Prochlorococcus marinus subsp. marinus str. CCMP1375: one gene and its partner. The main gene of each other region encodes a partner of the protein of the gene in region 2 in a complex. Links are inferred from orthologs where the notes say so. Each region holds a gene or a part of one and is shown on either strand. Other genes may lie near its edges. The genes, in order: pheS and pheT.

Region 1 (9,537 bases), 360 kb from region 2 along the record:
CCTATTTGGCTGATTCTCATCTTGGCGAATCGGCATGGGTACAAAATTCAAAGGAATATAAAACTAACAAAGATGCGTAAATCAGAGAAAGAAAATTAGGTGTAAGAACCGAACGAGAGAAGAAAAAAAATCTACCCATAATTATCAAAAAGCATATTTAATACAAAGTCTTCCCCTGATTTATTTGAAGAGACCTCTTTCAATTTGAAAACTTGTTCCATTGAACTAAACCCAAAATCGGCCAATGGTGTCATTGCAGAAACTCCTCCTAACAATTTTGGTGATAAAAATAAGCTCAACTCTTGAACACAATTCTGCTGTATTGCTTTTGTTGCAAGTGAACTACCACATTCCCATAAGACTTGATTGCATCCTCTTTGAGCAAGAGCCTCCATAACCTTTATAGGGGTGTTTTCCTCGAGACAAAGTCTCTCTGGTCCCGATGGCAAGTTTTCTAAACACCTGGCATCACTTTCAGGCCCATAAAAAATCAAGGTTTTTGCAAGCTCGGTATTCCACAATTGAGCTTCTTTTGGAAGATCAAGGGTTGAGCTGCAGACAACTCTTAAAGGTTCTATATCAGCAATCCCTCGAGTAGTTAAAAGTGGATTATCAGATCGGACTGTTCCACCTCCAACAATTACAGCATCATTCTTGGCACGAAGAGAATGAACCCTTTTCCTGGATTTTTCTCCACTTATCCATTTACTTTTTCCATTTGACAGACCAATTCTCCCATCAAAGCTCATTGCCCATTTAAGTGTTCCCCAAGGTCTTCCAGTTCGATTACGAAAAATGAACGCCCTATTCAAAAAAGCAGCTTCCTTCTCCAGTATCCCTGTAACAACTTCAATCCCAGATTCCTTTAAAAAGGCTATTCCTTTGCCGGAGACCCTTTGATCAGGATCTTGGATTGCAACAACAACTCTTTTGATACCGGATCGAAGTATTGCATCAGTGCAAGGAGGCGTTTTACCCCTATGGCAGCATGGCTCAAGATTAACCAAAAGTGTCCCGCCTTTTGCTAATGATCCAGCTTGTTCTATAGCGCCAATTTCAGCATGAGGCTCTCCAGAGCGTAAATGAAACCCTTCACCTACAAGTCTATTCTTTTCATCTAATATCACAGCACCAACTAAAGGATTAGGACTAGTTTGACCTTCAGCCAAAGAAGCTAAATTTATTGCACGGAACATCCATGGTTCCCATATATGCGAATTTAAATTAGTTGCCATTTTCTAAATGAATTTTCTTCATTGATCGCCACTCATTAACAAGATAAGGAGGTACAGGCAATTCATTAAAACCGTCTCTCAAGGACAACCTTAATGGACGATCATTTTTGAGATCCATTAGTAAAGGTCCAAGTTCAAATTCAGCCGCAGCATCGCGATTATCTTCAAACAATTGAGGGTTCTCTAAAGTTATATCTGAAAGGTTCCAAGACTTAATACCAGATTTTACCTGTAATTTTTCGGGATGATCTAACCTTAGACTTCCTGTAAATCCTATAATCCTAAGAACCAATTCATCTTGATTTTCTGCTTTAGGATAAACAACTAATTGCCAAGTTTGATAGTCAAGATCTCTTAAACTTTCCAAGCTTCTTTGCATTTCATAATCATTTTCATTTTGAAAAAATTCTAACTTTGCTTCCGAGGGGGAAGCTACTAGTAAGAGTAATGCACAAGAAATTAATACGAGTCCAAAGTCAATAATTGACTTAATATGCTTTTGATTGGAAAGATTAATCACATTGAATACCCTCCGAATCAAGCAAGGCATCCAAAGTTATAGAAGAATTAACCAATGATTGGTATTTGGCCAAAACTCGTCGATTACGGTCTAACCATTTGGCAGGGTCAGCTGCATTGCCACCTTTAGCATCAAACCTTGGTCCTTCTGCATCCATTAATTCCAAATCATCTTGTTGTTGAATAAGCGCTATCAAAAGCTCATGTTGACGCTGCCGCCTAATAAGATCTTTATTTGTCGAATGGTTTGACTTTTCCAATGAGCCTTAAAAGAAGCAAAAAGAATCTAATCAATTAATCTATTAAAAGAGCTTTTTCATATGCTAAGAAACAATATAAATTCTGACAAAGCTTTTCTTCCAATAAATGTTGTTGGGGTTACAGCCTCAGGAGTTTTCGGTCTTCCATTGGAACTCCAACAATTAATCCTCTCAGCAAAAAATATTTCTGCTCCTAAAAGAATATTAAATAATTTCGTTGAATGGTGGGAGCATCAAGCTGCAAATGCCCCCTCTCCAGAGCTTTTCCCAAGCGATAAACCCAATGAATTAATCGAATGGTTGAAGCAACGAAATCAAAAGACAGTTTTGCTAGCAAGTGGAGACCCTCTTTGGTTTGGAATAGGAAGAGTCCTACTTAATCATTTTCCATCAGAGCAACTAATCTTCCATCCTTCACCTACTTCATTGCAACTAGCTTTTGCGCAATTAAAGAGGCCTTGGCAAGATACAAGCTGGATAAGTTTGCATGGTAGAGATGCCAGCCCTCTCTTTAATCTTTTACAACAAAGGCCTAACGCGATTGGAATACTAATAGATCCAAATAAAGGAGGTGCAAACGAAGTTCGAGAGATACTTCATTCCTCTGAACTTGAAGACCAGTATGCTTTTTGGATATTTGAAAAGTTAGGACACAAAGAAGAACGTATTTTCAGAATATTTTCCAATGAAAAGCTATCAAAGTTAGATCCATTGCATCTAGTAGTTCTTATAAAAGAAAAAAAAATTATCAAGACCAAAAAAGAGCTCCCATTATTTGGAATAGAAGATGGTTTCTATCTGCAACATGCTGATCGACCTGGACTTATGACAAAGCGAGAAGTTCGTACTCAAGTATTAGCAGATCTTGAGCTTCCAGAAACTGGTGTTATTTGGGACATAGGTGCAGGAGTAGGAACTATTGGATTGGAAGCTTTAAGGTTAAGGCCAAACTTAAAATTATTGATGATTGAAAAGCGTATTGGGGGTAAAGAGTTAATCAATGAAAATGCTAAGCGCTTATCTGTTAAGCCAGAAATAGTAATTGAAGGAGAAGCTCTTAATTTTCTAGAAAAAGAATCAATTCCTATTCATATTTCAAAACCAAATAGAGTGATTTTAGGAGGAGGGAATAGTCGTAAAGATACTCTTCTAAAAATAATTCTTAGCTTCATTCAACCTCTAGGGATAATAGTTATCCCTTTAGCAACATTGGAGCATCTTGAAAAAACAATTCTAGTTTTAAAAGAAGCTGGCTGTGATGTGAAAATCAGTCAACATCAAAACTTTAGAGGTGTTCCCTTAATGCAAGGGACTCGTCTTCTTCCAATGAATCCAGTGTTTATTATTAAAGGAAAATTAAAATAAGAATATGATTTTTTAGTTCAATATTTTTCAGGTTTTGCAACATGAGGCAATCCCCATCCCAACTTTTTGCGAAGCACTTGGAAAAACTCATGATCAGTCAAGCGAATAAATCTTACTGGATGATTACTCTTTCGAATTAGAACCCTGTCTTCTGGCCAGACATAACAACCTGCTGTGCCATCCACTACCATCATCAATCTTTCAGGTGTCGCAGGGAAAACCGTAACGGGTTCTAAATCACTAAAGACAAGTGCTCTAGAGGCCAAAGAATGAGGAGCAATAGGAGTCAGCTGCAGCACTGGGCAATCAGGTGTAATAACAGGGCCACCTGCGCTAAGAGAATAAGCAGTGGAACCTGTAGGGGTTGAAAGGATGACTCCATCAGCTGAAATGTCAACAGGAGCATGTCTACCTATAGATATTTCAAAATGGCACATACTCGTCAAAGGTTCTCTATGCAATGCCATTTCATTAAGACAAAGAGCTTCCCATCGCCTTTGTTCTCCTCTCATTACACTAACAACAAGGCTAGTTCTCTCTTCAATTTCCCATTGACTTGCAAGTACTTGTTCTAAAGCTTTATCTATATCAGGGAGATATGCCTCGGAAAGGAACCCTAAATGGCCAGTATTAATTGTAAGTATTGGCACTCCAACTGGCGCTGTCTGTCGAGCTGCAGACAATACGGTGCCATCACCTCCCAAAACAATTGCTAATTTCATTGAAGGATCAAAACCTTCGGGGACACAAGCGTTGTAACCAAGGGTTCTCATATGTTGATCTGGATTGGCAAACCCAACCATCCCTCCAGAACTGCTTACTCGTACTACTTCATATCCAGATTTCTCCAGCTTAGACTCAATGCTGAGAGCAGCCTTTAAAGCGAGCTCCTTACCATCATTCAAAATCAGTCCTAGCCTAGGCACTGACAAAAACAAGCAAATAACTTATTCACTCTAACTAATTAAAACTGTTCTAAGAATCTCAGATCACTTGTATAAAGCCTTCTAATATCATCAATACCATGTCGAACCATACAAAAACGTTCAACTCCAAGTCCTGCCGCAAATCCAGACCACCTCTCAGGATCAATTCCTAACCCCTCTAAAACAGAAGGATCAACCATCCCACACCCCATAACCTCAAGCCATTTACCTCTCCATTGAACATCAACCTCTGCTGAAGGTTCAGTAAAAGGAAAATAACTTGCTCTAAACCGCACAGGCAAATCCCCAAAGAAAGCTTTTAGAAAAGCCATAACAGTTCCGCGAAGATGGCTAAAATCCAAACCCTCATCAATTGCTAAAACTTCTACTTGATGAAAAACAGGGGAATGAGTTGCATCTACAGCATCTCGTCTATAAACCCTTCCAGGGGCAACAATCCTAACTGGAGGGGCACTATTCTCTAAACATCTAATCTGGACAGGTGATGTATGAGTTCTTAAAAGTAAGTTATTACTCAAGTAAAAAGTATCTTGCATATCTCTAGCAGGATGATCTTCTGGAATGTTTAAGGCAGCAAAATTGTAAAAATCATTCTCTATTTCAGGACCCTCATGAACTTCATAACCAAGACCACAAAAGAGATCTACGATATGTTCTGTTGTTGTCAGCAAAGGGTGTCTGTGGCCGAAAGGGGTCCCAATTGGAGGAGCAGTTACATCAATCCTTTCACTTGCGATTAATTCATCTAGTTCCTTTTTCTTTAAAGTATTTAATCTATCTGTAATAAGTAGTTGAAGTTGATTTTTCAATAAATTTGCCCTTTGTCCTATTAATGGTCTTTCCGATCCTTTTAAAGTTGCCATAGAGCCAAGAATTTTTGATAAACGCCCTTTTTTCCCAAGCAACTGAATACGCAAATTTTCTAGAGATTCCTTATCGTTTGAAAGAGTAATATCATTTGCAGCCTCCTTCTCTAACCCTTCTAGGGAATCAGTTAGTTGTTTAAGAGATTCGTTTTGACTCACAAGAAAAAGGAATTGAATACAAACTTTAGACAGACATGGGGCCTAATTTTCCTAAAGAGCACACTTCATCCATGAAACCTTTGAAAATTTTAATTAGTAATGATGATGGTGTGTTTGCGGAAGGAATAAGAACTCTGGCAATTGCAGCTGCAAGTCGAGGGCATGAAGTAACTGTGGTATGCCCTGATCAAGAGCGCTCTGCAACAGGGCATGGGCTCACATTACAAGCTCCTATTAGAGCAGAAAGAGCAGATGAGCTTTTTAATGAAGGAATTCAGGCATGGGGATGTAGCGGAACACCTGCGGACTGCGTAAAACTTGCATTGAATGAACTTCTTAAAGAAAAGCCAGATCTTATTTTATCAGGAATCAATCATGGTCCAAATTTGGGCACAGATATTTTCTGTTCTGGAACTGTCGCAGCTGCTCTTGAAGGAACTCTTGAAGGTATTCCATCTCTAGCTGTAAGCATAGCCAGTTTTCAATGGCGCAAATTCAAACTAGCTGGAGAATTAGCATTAAATATTGCTGAAAATGCAATAAACCAGAAATGGCCTAAAAAACTACTTCTCAATTTAAATATTCCTCCTTGCGATTCAGAGCAAATGGGTAAACCAGGATGGACTAGGTTATCTATTCGCCAATATCAAGAGCAATTTAGCAAACGTAAAGATCCTAGGGGCAATGCTTATTATTGGCTGGCGGGAGAAGCTGTCAAAGACCTTGAATCTGCTGGAGATGGTCCTAAAGAATGGCCTAGTGACGTATCCCAAATAGAAACGAACTCACCTTCTCTTACTCCTATACAACCAGATTTATTTTGGCGAGGTAATGTTAATGATTTACCTAAATTAAATTAATAAGATCATTTCACACGATAGATCCGCTGAAGCAGCCAAAGAGAAAAGATCAACCCAATCAAGTGTGCAAAGAGTACTTGAGTATTGCTTAGTACCGAAAGCATTTCCAAAGAAGTAATTGGATAATTCTCCATTGATCTAACCCCAGCTCCGATAGAAATACCAGGAGCCTGCATAGAGGCTTGAACAAAAAGCGCTCCTGCTAAAGATTGATATCCAACAGAGGAAAAAACCAATCCCAACAGATCAACAATTAAACCCCTTTTTAACAATCTGCTTGTCTCAGCTCTGCTAGGTCTGGCTGGGGTATTAATTGATCTACCAGCAAGTACTATCAACCAACCCTGCCAAAGGCTGTATAACAATAAGAAGAAAGCCAAAGTGGTAAGGGATAATCCTGGCCCAAGGCCCAATGCTCTCTCTGAATTTCTTGCCAAGCTGCTTCCTATATTGTTAAAAAGCAACACACCAATCACAACAACTCCAAGCACTGTTTGGAACCAAAAGCGTATCCATCCAATACGACGCATGCCTAATGCAAGCAAAGGAAAATCGGGCTGCTCAGCCATCAAAATCAATACGGCATTAAGTCAAACTTGCCACCAAAACGAGAAAATTGCACGCTCATCTTGATATCACTCTGTTCTCCACTTCAAGCTCGTCTCCCTACGGCATTAGCTCTTGGGAGCTTTGATGGCCTTCATGCTGGCCATAGAAGCGTTATAAAAACAATCACTAGCAATACAACTGCTGTTCCTACAGTTGTAAGCTTTTGGCCCCATCCACGAGAAGTCCTTTATGGAGAATCAAAGCTTCGACTTTATCTTCCCTCAGAAAAGGCTTTGTTACTTGAACACTTAGGAGTAAAGCAATTAGTTCTGGTTCCATTTGACCTTTCTTTAGCATCCTTAAGTGCAGATGAATTCTTTCATGAAATCCTCATCAAAAACCTTCAAGCAAAACAAATTTCAGTAGGAGCTAATTTCAGGTTTGGAAAAAACAGAGAAGGTGATTCTGACAAATTGATAGAACTTGGGGAAAAAGCAAATATCAAAGTCAGAGTTCTAGAGATAATTGAAGATAACCAAGGCCGTATGAGTAGCAGCAGAATTAGAGAAGCCTTAAAAGATGGTGATATAAAATTAACAAATTCTCTTTTAGGAAGAGCTTATAGCTTTGGTGGGAAAGTTGTGCCAGGGAAAGGTATCGGAAGAAAATTAGGATGGCCTACAGCAAACCTAGAGATTGATGGAAGCAAGCTGCTTCCAGGTCAGGGAGTCTATGCAGTTATGACGAGAGCATCTGATGAAAAATCTTTTAGCCCTGCAATTATGAATTTGGGACCGCAACCAACCATCAATCCTCATGCTCCATCAGCAACAGAAGTTCATGTTTTAAATAAGCAAGTAAACCTAAAAGGGAAAGATTTAATTGTTGAACCTGTAGAAAGAATAAGAACTCAAAAGAAATTCACAACTCTAAAAGATCTAAGCAATCAAATTGAATTAGACGCGAGAAAAGCTATTTCAATACTTACTCAAAGGTAGAATTAAGATGGGGAGGGATAAGCATTAGCAAGTCCCCAAACCACAAAAAAGCCTATTCCACCCAGCAAGACAACTCCCCAAATCAGCACATTGGTGCTATCAAAATCTGCCTTTTCCATAACCTAAGGAATATGCAACCATTTAAAGGTTGGCACGAAATAGATGTCTGTCACCCCTAATCCAGATCAACATGTGGCTCAGCTCATAGATGCCAACTTAGATAGAGCAAGGGAAGGGCTACGTGTAATTGAAGACTGGTGCAGATTTAGCTTAAAAAATAAAGATATGGTTATAACTTTAAAAAACTGGAGGCAACAACTAGGGAAAGAGCATTACGAAATATACAAAAACGCGAGGTCCTCAAGCTCTGATCAAAGTGCAGGGTTGAGTCATCCAGCTCAAAAGGAAAGAATTCTTCCTCAACAAATACTTTCAGCTAACTTTGCGAGAATTCAAGAAGCTTTAAGAGTCATAGAAGAATTCTCTCGCATTTCTCACCCGAAACTGTCAAAAATTTCTGCACAGATTCGTTATGAGATCTATGACTTAGAAGTAATCATATTAAAAATTTCCAACCTCAATATGCTTGATGAAAAACTTAAATCTTGCAAACTTTGCCTTATTACAAGAACTCATCCAGAACTAATTAAGACTGTTTTGTTAGCACTAAAAGCAGGCGTAACTATGATTCAATATCGATGCAAAGAAACTCCTGATAATCAAATGATTGCAGAAGCAAAAGAATTAGCTTCTATTTGCAAAAGTTACAATTCTCTTTTCTTAATAAATGATAGAGCTGACATAGCATTAGCAGTAGACGCTGATGGAGTTCATCTAGGGCAAAAAGATATGCCAATACAAACAGCAAGAAAAATAATAGGGCATCAAAAGATTATCGGATTAAGTACACATTCATTAGAAGAAATTCAAAATGCCACATCTCAAGGCTGCAACTATATCGGTATAGGCCCTATCTTTAAAACCAAGTCCAAGCAAAATGATTTATCATTAGGTATTGATTTCTTCAGCAAAATCAATCTAAAAACTAATCTCCCATGGTTTGCAATTGGTGGAATTAATAAAGATAATATTGATAAAATAAAAGAAGTTGGGATAAAACGGGTCGCCGTAATAAATGCAATTATGGGAGCAGAGGATCCTTACCTAGCTAGTAAAGAACTTTTGGGGAAGCTGAAAAAATGAACCTAATAATAAATGGAGAGCAAAAAATCATTAACGCAAATTCTCAAGTTGCGAATTTAGCAATAGTTATTAAGGAGCTAGGATTTAATCCAAAATTAATAGTAGTCGAATTCAATGGTTTAATACTAAGTCCTCAAGTTTGGGAAACCCAGGAAGTAAGAGACGGGGATATTCTTGAGATAGTTACAATTGTTGGAGGTGGGTGCTAGCTCGGTCAATCAAATCCTAAAACCAATGACTTTATTTCTTTGAATATTAAAGTTAATCACAGCAACTAGAAAACATAGAAACTTCTAAGAAAAGCGAAAACCAACTCAAATCTTAAGCATTTATAAAAAACAAGGCAAAAAAAGGCTCTTTTTTGAAATCTTTATATTTTCTTTCGCTAAAAACTCGCAATATGTCTCGTGTCAGCGGTTTCACACAGTTAAGTTACCCATACGTTTTTTATTAATTAGGTGTCTGCTTCATCTCAGCCTGAGCCTCGGTCAATGAAGTGGGAGCTCAATGGCGAATTAGCTCAAAGAGATTTATCTGAGCTTGTCAATCGATTGCTTGATGTTGAATCAAAAAGCA
Region 2 (9,714 bases):
TTTTTTAAAAAGTGAATTTGGCATTTCTAATTTAGATGAATTGTTTAATGATAATGACCTATTTGATCTCTTTATGGATTGTCATTTTGTTTAGCTGTGGACAGAACTTTTTAAGTTCTAGCCTATCTGAGGTATTCCTTCGGTTTTTTTCGGTAGTGTATCTAGAGACACCAGGAGAGCGTTTCTCAGACGCTGGTGCGGAACGACACTCCGTACATTCCAAGGTTACAACTATCCTGGTCCCTTTTTTAGCCATAAGAACGTAGTATCGTTTTTACGATACTTTGTAGAACCTATATCCTACAAGCTGAAGTGTATTTTTAAAACCAATACTTTTAAACCGTAGGATCAATGAATAACAGAAAATCAAAATGAAGGTTTCGCTATCTTGGTTGAACGAACTTGTAGATATCCATTGTGATGTCGAGGAACTTGCTGATTCTCTTTCTATGGCTGGCTTTGAGGTGGAAGAGCTAATTGACTTGTCAGCTTCTCTTGAAGGTATTGTTACTGGTTACGTTATCGATATATCTCCGCATCCAAATGCTGACAAATTAAGCGTTTGCAAGGTTGATATTGGAAAATCCGAAGCTATACAGATTGTCTGTGGAGCAAAAAACATTCGATCAGGTATACATGTTCTAGTTGCTACTGAAGGGACTTACCTTAAAGATATTGATTTAACTATAAAGACTAGTCATTTAAGAGGTCAAATTAGTCAAGGTATGATCTGTTCCTTATCAGAATTGGGCTTGCCTCCTAATAACGATGGAATAGCAATACTTGAGGAAATGAATATTGCAATACCAAAGATTGGAGTATGCCCTAAAAAACAATTGGGATTAGACGAAATAATATTTGATTTAGCTATTACCGCTAATAGACCTGATGGGTTATCTATGGTCGGCATTGCTAGAGAGGTATCAGCTATAAATAACACAAAACTTAAATTACCTGCGATTGATTTATTACATAAAGATTACAAGGAATTTGACCATAATGTTGAATCAAAGAAATTTGCCTCTCGCAATGAAGTATACTCGTTAAATCTTATTGATAATCTTAATGGAAATAACGATTCGTCAGAAGAAGTAAAATCTAGATTAAGGAATGCTGGTATTAATTCTATAAATGCAATTGTAGATTTAACTAATTATACAATGCTAGAACAAGGTCAACCCCTTCATGCATTTGACGCTGATCTGCTTTGTGAGTTAACTGGAAAAGAGGTTACAATAAATGATTTTGGTATTAGAAAAGCAAAGACAGGTGAAAATTTAATAGGAATAGATGGGATTGATTATTCACTTTCTTCTAAAGTAGATGTTATAACTTGCTCCAATATCATTATCGCTATAGCCGGAATAATAGGAGGTAAGAATTCTTGTGTGAATAAGGAAACTAGAAAGATATGGTTAGAAGCTGCACTTTTCTCTCCTAGCTCTGTAAGAATTTCTTCTAGGGAGATAGGTAAACGTACTGAATCTAGTACTAGGTTTGAAAAGGGGATCTCACCCGAAATAACAATAAGCTCAGTTGAACGATGCCTCAATCTTCTTACTAAAACATTTGATTGTCAGATTCTAGAAAAATGGATAAACAGAGAATTAGTAATAGAAGAACAACTATTATTACTTAGAAGAGAAAAAATAAACAAAACCTTAGGGAAAGTAGTAGAACATAAAACAAATATTAACGCAGGTGACAATTCAAACAATATTGATAAATCAGGTGAATCACAAATAAATACACTAAGAAATATTGATGATCATGAGATAGAGCAATCTCTCATATCTTTAGGTTGTAAGTTACAAAAAGATGTTAAGGGTTGGCTTGTAGAGGTACCTGCTAATCGAAAATTAGATTTGAAGAGAGAGATTGATTTAATTGAAGAGATTTCTCGTTTAATTGGTTATGACAGATTTGACTCTAATTTACCAAATCCATTAAGACCAGGAGGTTTGACACCTAAACAGAAAATTGAGAGAAAGGTTAGAGAATCATTAACTTCTGTTGGTTTTCAAGAAGTAGTTACTTTGTCGCTTGTAGCAAAAGACCAATATAGTAAAAATCAAGTAGCAATATCTAATCCTCTGTTAAGTGAAACTAGCCATTTACGAACAAACCTATGGCAAGAACATTTGAATATCTGTCAGAGAAATATGGCTTATGAGCAAAAAGGATGTTGGATTTATGAAATAGGAAAGATTTATAATATTGATTCAGGAAGAATCAATGAAACAAGCTTATTATGTGGAGCTTTAGTTGGTAATAAATCAATTGGTCAATGGCAAACTGAGACTAAGAATTCATCGTTAGACTATTTTCAAAGTAGAGGTATTTTACACTCAGCACTAAATAGTTTAAATATAAATATCACAGATGAAAAGTTAGATGAAAACCAATTATTGCATCCTGGTAAGTCCTCCATGTTAAAACTTGAAGGTAAAGAATTAGGTTTTTTTGGAGAATTACACCCTTCTAAATTATCTGATTTAAATATTGATTACCCTATTTATATTTTTGAGTTAAATTTCAATTTAATTCTACAGTCTTCTACCCGTAAAAATAAGTTAAATATAAGTTTTAAACAATTCCCAACTGTACCTTCAATGGAAAGAGATATAGCACTATTAGTAGATAATAATATACAATCATTAGATATTTCTAACTTAATAATAAAAACGGGCCGTCCTCTCGTCGAAGATGCTTATTTGATCGATCGTTATGAAGGAGATAACATTCCAAAGGGTAAAGTAAGTCAGGCTTTTAGAATAAGATATAGAAAGAACAAAGATACCCTAAAGGAAGAGGAAGTTTCCCCTATTCATGATAAAATTAGAGAAAAGTTAAAGGTAGAATTTTCAGCTGAATTAAGAAGTTAATCTTTTTAAATATACTAATGTTTCTAAATGTGTTGTTTGAGGGAAAAAATCAAATGCAGTTATTGATATAATAGAATATTTATGTTCACGCAATATAAGTGATAAGTCTCTTGCTAACGTAGCTGGATTACAGCTTAAATAACATATATGAATAGGCATCAGTTTTGTAATAACATCTATAAGAGAAGGATCAAGCCCTTTTCTGGGAGGATCAAGAATCAAGAAGTCATTAGGTAAAAGGATTTTAGGCAAATATTTAGTTACATCTTGGTTTTCAAAAGTTATGGTTTTTATATTATTAATTTCAGCATTTCTTATAGCTATTTCATGTGCCTCATTATTAATTTCAATCCCGATTACCCTGTAGCCATCACTAGCTAATGGAATTGACATAGTTCCTATACCTGAATAAGCATCTATAATACGAACTATTTTATTAGTATTAGAAATTATATTACGAATACAATTAATAGCCTTTTCAGCTTCTACTAAATTTACCTGGAAGAATGATGTGCTTCCTATTAGAATATCCATATGACAAAATTTATCGTAAATATAATCTCTTCCAGTTAAGATTTCTGTAGTTGCTCCAAATATTTTGTTATTAGGTTTTGGTTGAATATTATTTAAAATCCCTACTACATTTGATTCACTTCCATTCAATTTATTTGTTATTGGAAATAGCAATTTTTTTATAGAAAAATTTGAAACAAAAGTGATTAAAACTTCATTTGTATTAATACCAGATCTAATAGAAATATGTCGTAATCCACCTTTTCGTCTGATGTCATGATCCGCATTAATGTGATTATCCTTTAGAATTAGTCTTATATCTGATAGGGCCTTATTTATTTTATGATCTAAGACAGGGCAATTATCTATATCTACAATCTTGTGACTATTTCGCTGGTAATAGCCAATGATTGTATTTCCGTAGCTTTCATTGTAGACAGGAAAGGTCGATTTATTCCTGTAGTGAAAGAATTGGCTAGGCGTAATAGAAATTGGTTCAGGAAAATCGTTTAATTTGCCAATCCTACTTAAAGCATTTATTAGCAATTTCTTTTTGATTGCAAATTGATAGTGGGGTTCTATTTCTTGCATTGAACATCCTCCACAGTCTGAATAAAAGGAACATTTAGGATTAACTCTTAATGGTGATTTCTTTATAATCTTGATAAGAGAGGCTAAGCAAAAGTTTTTCTTCATGTATTCACATTTAACTAGAGCTTCCTCTCCTGGTAACAAACCAGCAACTACAAGAACAAAATTGTTGTGACGACAAATTCCTCTCCCTGAAGTATCAATATCAGCACAGGTTACATGGCAGGTTTCGCCAGGCTGTATAACATTTGACGGATCAGTAGGCAGGGCTCATAACTAAAGGATTGTGAAAGTACCAGTTGTCTTAGCTGAGTCTATTTATGAGTCTTCCTATGAGTCCCATCTAATACATGTGACATAAAAAGTCGAAGACCTAATAGGTAAGTGGAGGAAGGAAAAATACAAAAGAGAACTGGTGGTGTTTGCGTAACTGCAGTAATGACAGTTACGCATATCTCTAAAGCAAGTCTATGATTGGTTTTTTCAATGCTAACATCTGTATGGACAGAGGTCGAACGCGAAATAGTTAATTTACGATTAAAACTCTCCACTTTTTAATGGCATGAGCTTCTTATAGGCAAAAACATTTAAAATTAAAGAAAAAATCTAAATTGCTTGTCTTATATTAGACTCATTGTTAGTCCTGCAATTGGACTCTAAGTAGACCAATGAGATCTGAGACTCACTTTTCAATACTTTTCTCATAAAAACCAAAATCGAGTAACCAAATTCTCGGAATAATAAATCCTATTGGAATAATGCTCATTGATCCCCTATGAGACTAATAGTAAGACTTGTAATAAGTCTCAATCTAGATTGATTAGACACTAAGTTGGTTTTTTCTTATATAAATCTTTTAATAGTTGATAAGCTTCATTGATCTTGCGCATAATTTCTGTTGAACCTCCAGAATCAGGATGATTTTGTAGTGCCTTTGTTTTATAAGCATCTCTGACTGTAGAAAGTGAAACTGATTTTCCTGCTGTTGTTGGCAAACCTAACAATTTTAGAGCCCCAGTTATAGTCATCGTTGACTCTAAAGTTTGGAAAGAGGTTACATTAGTTCTTCGCTTAAAACTATTAACAAACCGTCTAATCAGTGTTGGGATCCTATTTACTAAAGTGTGAGTAGCAAATGGATCTTCTAGTACGCCTGCCATAACAATTATTATTTCAAAAGATGGATTTTCTTTTTTCCAAAATGGGCACATTTTAGTAATCATTTCACTGGCTGCATGCCAAGTAAAAGGTAGATTCTGAGTATTATCTAAATACGGCCAGATTTCTCTGGCAAACCATATCATCGCTGCCTCAATTACCTCCTCTCTTGGTTTGTTACCATATAATGAAATCCAGTGGGAAAGAGACTCTTTAATACATAATTCGACTTCAGTTTCTTTAATTGTATGTATAATTGAATCATAATTATTATCTATGTTTTTAGACCTTCCTAGACTCTTTTTTAGTTTTTGAGCTCTGCTACTTACAAATCCAGGTAAATTGATATTTGATAATTTAGGGGATGGTTTTTCCTGCAATTTTTGTTCATCATTAGTATAATTGATACTTGGATTATTACCCAAATCTTTTTTCTCTATTATATCTGCATTAATTAAAACTATGGAATTGTCCTCTATATACTCAGTTGTTTGCTCTGCGCTATTATTAGACTCAATTAATTCCTGCTGATATACACCCTTGGTAAATAATTCATTAGTAGTGTGATTATTAATATCATCATTATCATTAAATAATGTGTCTAAAAGTCTCTCTAATACAGCTCCACGCCTTCGTAGTCCCCATTGAGTTTTTAATTCATCAAAACGTTCTATTAACTCAACTGGTAAATCAACTGATATTCGTTTTGATCCTTCTTTGTCAGATGATGGCACTGAAACGAACCGACTTATTTAAGGCTAATTCGCTAAATCCCTTTGTTCAACTCCATTATTTTCTTTTTACATATTGAAAGAGTACTAGATGGATATGTTTTATAGGTTCTTCAAAATCCCTTTGTTGTGTTTTTATGATCAATATCGTTCTCAACTCGCTTTGTTCAATAAATATCTCTATTATTAAAGAAAAATCATTATGTTTATCACTGACTTTTGCAATTCAAATGATTCATCTGCTCAAAGACGTCAGAAAATACATAAGAGAAAATTAGAACTAATGGTTTTCTACAGAGATGCTTTAGAACGTCGAATCTCAGCGTTAACAGCTTCTATTAAGACCTTAGAAGAGCAAATAAATCGAGATAATGAGTTGTCGGCTGATTCAATAAACTAATCAGCTACTACCTCTTCAAGTAATTTGATAGGACCATTCTTATTTAACCAATCATTATTAGATTTATTTGTTCCAAGAAGATATCCAGCAAATGCTAATGCATTTAGACTAAAACCATATGCATATTCCTTTGACCTACGTATTATTCCTATCCAATTGGGAGAGATTAATAAATTGTATGGGTAATTTGGTTTAGTCGAATCATCTGGAGCACCTAACCCTATCCGATCGCAAAGCCTAATATAAGTATTGTGCAAATCATAAGCAGTCTCATTCTTGATTGATCGTTTAGCAGAACATATATTTCTTCTTAGTAGACTACTTTCACATAGATTTATATTTTGATTTCCTTCATACCAACTCTCTAGTGGACATGATATATCTAATATTTTTCTCCTCAAAAGCTGTAAGTGTCTATGATTTTGACTGGCACCTGCTTTTGGACCACTATTAAAAAACCATAAGCCTGAAGTATCCTTTTCGACTGCTTTTAGAGCTTCCCAATCTGTTTGATTTAGCCAGCCATCCTGTGGATACCATTTTCTTGTTATTAATAACATATGACCTATCTGAACTGGATATTTATTTAGTATTAATATGTGATTATTTCCTATTGTATCTATTTGAAGTCGTTTATCCCATGGTCTAAATGGATTCTCCTTAGGCCCAAAGGTTGTAGAAAATTTAAAATTTATTGAACTAACTCTTCTATATTCAAATATTAAATTAGTAGCAGTTGATAAATATTCGAGATTAGTATTTATGGGTTTTAATGAAGAATTTTCTAGTGCATTCTTACTTAAGCTTAGGGACTTTATCCAGTAATTCTCTTGATTCACTTTATTATTCTGATAGTAGATTAATGTTAAAAAATTTATTTTATTTATATCATATTAACAAATTTCGTTTGATAATTATGAATATCATTTGCAATTATATATAAATCTGTGATTTGGCTTACTGGAACTTTATCTAATTTAAGGCCATACATTGCCTAAACAGCTCACTTCTATAGCCAGCCAGGAGCTGAGGTATCCCCAAAGAGCTATTCTTACAAAAAGCATTAAGCAGCCTTAGTAAGGGCCTTTAGGGGCTGAGGACGACTTCTGGAGATGTTTTAAATAATCTAATAGTTCCCACCTTTAGTTTGACTCTTACAGAGTTATAGATCCAATAGACATTATTTAACAAACAAAAAAAATTGATTTCATCTTGGGAGACCTATTCGCCCAAATCTATTCCACTGCAACACTTATCATTAAATCATACGCTTTTACTTTATGTTGAAATGCAAATTCCTGACTGATTCTTCTAAAAAAAGGTTGACGTGATAGGGGGGTGAAGGTTTAAAAATCAATCAGTAATACCTCCTCAATGGATTGGGAGTTCTCTGAAGACGCATCCTTCATCGCCTTATGCGACGCTTTCCGAGAAAGTGGCGAAAGCTCTGCAATTGAATTTCTAGCAAATGGCGAAGGTGAATTTCATTTTCATGAATTGATCCAGAATGCAGCAGGCGAAGGGATAGATCTTAGCGATGCTGAAGAAATGAGTTCCTTTCAAAATGATATTATCCAAATGCTTGAGATCCTTTGCAGCCAATAGTTTTAGCTGTGTCAGGCACTAAAATACTTTGCTTGAGAATGTAATGAAATAATAGCTGTTGTACTTTGTTCAGGAATTAGTTGATCTGACTCATCCATAGAAATTCCAATTCTACTAGCCTGCAGCCAATCTAATTGTTTCTTAGAGTCGCTTACATTTGGACATGCTGGATAACCAAATGAATACCTGCAACCTTGATATCTCTGAGCAAGAATATCTCTTATATTGTCTGGTTCATTAATAACGAATCCACATTCTTGTCTGATATTGGCATGAGAGTATTCGGCTAACGCTTCAGCCAATTGAACTGTCAATCCATGGAAATATAAATAATCTGAATACCTGTCCTCAGCAAATAATACTTGCGCGAATTCAGAGCTAACATTGCCCATAGTCACAGCTTGCATAGGTATATAATCAACTGGAGAATTCTCCTTCAAGGGGTTGTAGAAATCAGAAATGCAATACTTGTTATTTGCTTTTTGTCTGGGAAAGGTAAAACATCCTATTCTTTTCTTACCATCAAAATCAAATATCTCTAAATTATTTCCATTTGATCCACAAGGAAAGTAACCGTATACAAAAGCTGGTGAAATCAAATTATCTTCTTTTATTCTATTTATCCAATGGTTAAGAATAGAAGTAGCCTCTGTATCAATAAATTCCTGGTAGCTTTCCTTAGTTTGATCTTTAGTTTTCTTGAATTGCCATTGTCCGGCAAACAAAGCTCTTTTATCTAGGTAAAACATAAGATTATCTAAATTAATATTATCATCATGTACAATTTTAGAGCCTATAAATGGTGGTGATATAGATATTTCCTCTTTGATAACAGGCGATTTAGATGTAGATAACTTAATGGAGTTAGTTTTTGTAGGTGACGACTTTTCAGCAGCTTCTGATATTGAACAATTGGATTTTTCAAATAATTGTATTCCTGTTGGATTATGATCTAAAAAGCCCTTATAATTGTCCCATTTAGCGTTACTTTTAGCCTTCATATAAGCGTCCATAAAAGTTAAGTCTGTAAAAGCATCCTTGCCATAAATAACTTGACCTTTGTAAACATTATTGCAATCTTGATTGACAAATTTAGGTGTTAGCGCGGCTCCTCCAAGAATTACAGGTATGGATATTAAGTTGTTATTAAGCTCTTGTAAATTGTCCTTCATAAATGCTGTAGATTTGACCAGTAGCCCACTCATAGCTATGCAGTCTGCTTGGAATTTCTTTTGTGCATTTATAATTTCAGATATGTCTTGTTTGATACCTAAATTGATAACATCATAGCCATTATTAGTTAATATGATATCAACTAAGTTCTTTCCAATATCATGTACATCTCCTTTTACAGTAGCAATTATAAATTTACCCTTTGATTGAACAGACTCATTTGTCTCCATGTAAGGCTCGAGAACGGAAACAGCATATTTCATAGTTTCTGCAGATTGAAGAACAAAAGGAAGTTGCATTTTCCCTGAACCAAATAATTCTCCAACTACCTTCATGCCATCTAACAAAAAGTTATTAATTATATCCAAAGCCTTGTAATCATCAAGAGCAACTAATAAATGTTCTCTGAGGTCATTCTTTTCACCATCTATTATGTGCTTTTTAAGTCTCTCTTCTAATGGTAATGATTTAAGCTCATCAGTTCTTTGCTTTAGACTTTGAGATGTAACATCAGAAAACAAAGATGTAAGTTCTGTTAGTGGATCATAAATACATATGTCATCTTTATATAATCTCTTATCATATATCAAATCGATACATACTTTTCGATGTTCTGGTTTAATTTTTTGCGTGGGTAAAATCTTAGCTGGTGAAATAA

Evidence for each region.
Region 1: the proteins of pheT (region 2) and pheS are in contact, whole or in part, in a crystal structure (PDB 6P24), measured with the Escherichia coli proteins. The link is inferred for Prochlorococcus marinus subsp. marinus str. CCMP1375 from one-to-one orthologs.

Annotation. Positions count from the first base shown.
Region 1 is NC_005042.1:1,243,860-1,253,396, forward strand. What follows is about bases 3,348-6,298. They hold pheS (phenylalanine--tRNA ligase subunit alpha), read right to left. Parts: upstream 5,352-6,298; coding sequence 4,344-5,351; downstream 3,348-4,343. Other genes in these bases: PRO_RS06605 (bifunctional cobalt-precorrin-7 (C(5))-methyltransferase/cobalt-precorrin-6B (C(15))-methyltransferase), read left to right, coding at 3,348-3,379; PRO_RS06610 (NAD(+) kinase), read right to left, coding at 3,397-4,305; surE (5'/3'-nucleotidase SurE), read left to right, coding at 5,423-6,211; PRO_RS06625 (DUF3611 family protein), read right to left, coding at 6,217-6,298. Also shown: ATP-dependent zinc metalloprotease FtsH, read right to left, coding at 1-36; bifunctional diaminohydroxyphosphoribosylaminopyrimidine deaminase/5-amino-6-(5-phosphoribosylamino)uracil reductase RibD, read right to left, coding at 132-1,235; PRO_RS06595 (DUF3122 domain-containing protein), read right to left, coding at 1,225-1,755; PRO_RS06600 (hypothetical protein), read right to left, coding at 1,748-2,014; more of PRO_RS06605, read left to right, coding at 2,075-3,347; more of PRO_RS06625, read right to left, coding at 6,299-6,780; PRO_RS06630 (bifunctional riboflavin kinase/FAD synthetase), read left to right, coding at 6,808-7,758; PRO_RS06635 (thiamine phosphate synthase), read left to right, coding at 7,921-8,961; sulfur carrier protein ThiS, read left to right, coding at 8,958-9,170; PRO_RS09610 (hypothetical protein), read left to right, coding at 9,453-9,537.
Region 2 is NC_005042.1:880,117-889,830, reverse strand. The notes cover bases 1-3,128. They hold pheT (phenylalanine--tRNA ligase subunit beta), read left to right. Parts: upstream 1-371; coding sequence 372-2,885; downstream 2,886-3,128. Other genes in these bases: rlmD (23S rRNA (uracil(1939)-C(5))-methyltransferase RlmD), read right to left, coding at 2,874-3,128; rpmG (50S ribosomal protein L33), read right to left, coding at 59-256; rpsR (30S ribosomal protein S18), read right to left, coding at 1-24. Outside these bases: more of rlmD, read right to left, coding at 3,129-4,193; PRO_RS04745 (hypothetical protein), read right to left, coding at 4,304-4,540; PRO_RS04740 (DnaJ domain-containing protein), read right to left, coding at 4,817-5,881; PRO_RS04735 (hypothetical protein), read left to right, coding at 6,081-6,278; PRO_RS04730 (ATP adenylyltransferase family protein), read right to left, coding at 6,275-7,117; PRO_RS04725 (hypothetical protein), read left to right, coding at 7,653-7,883; metH (methionine synthase), read right to left, coding at 7,895-9,714.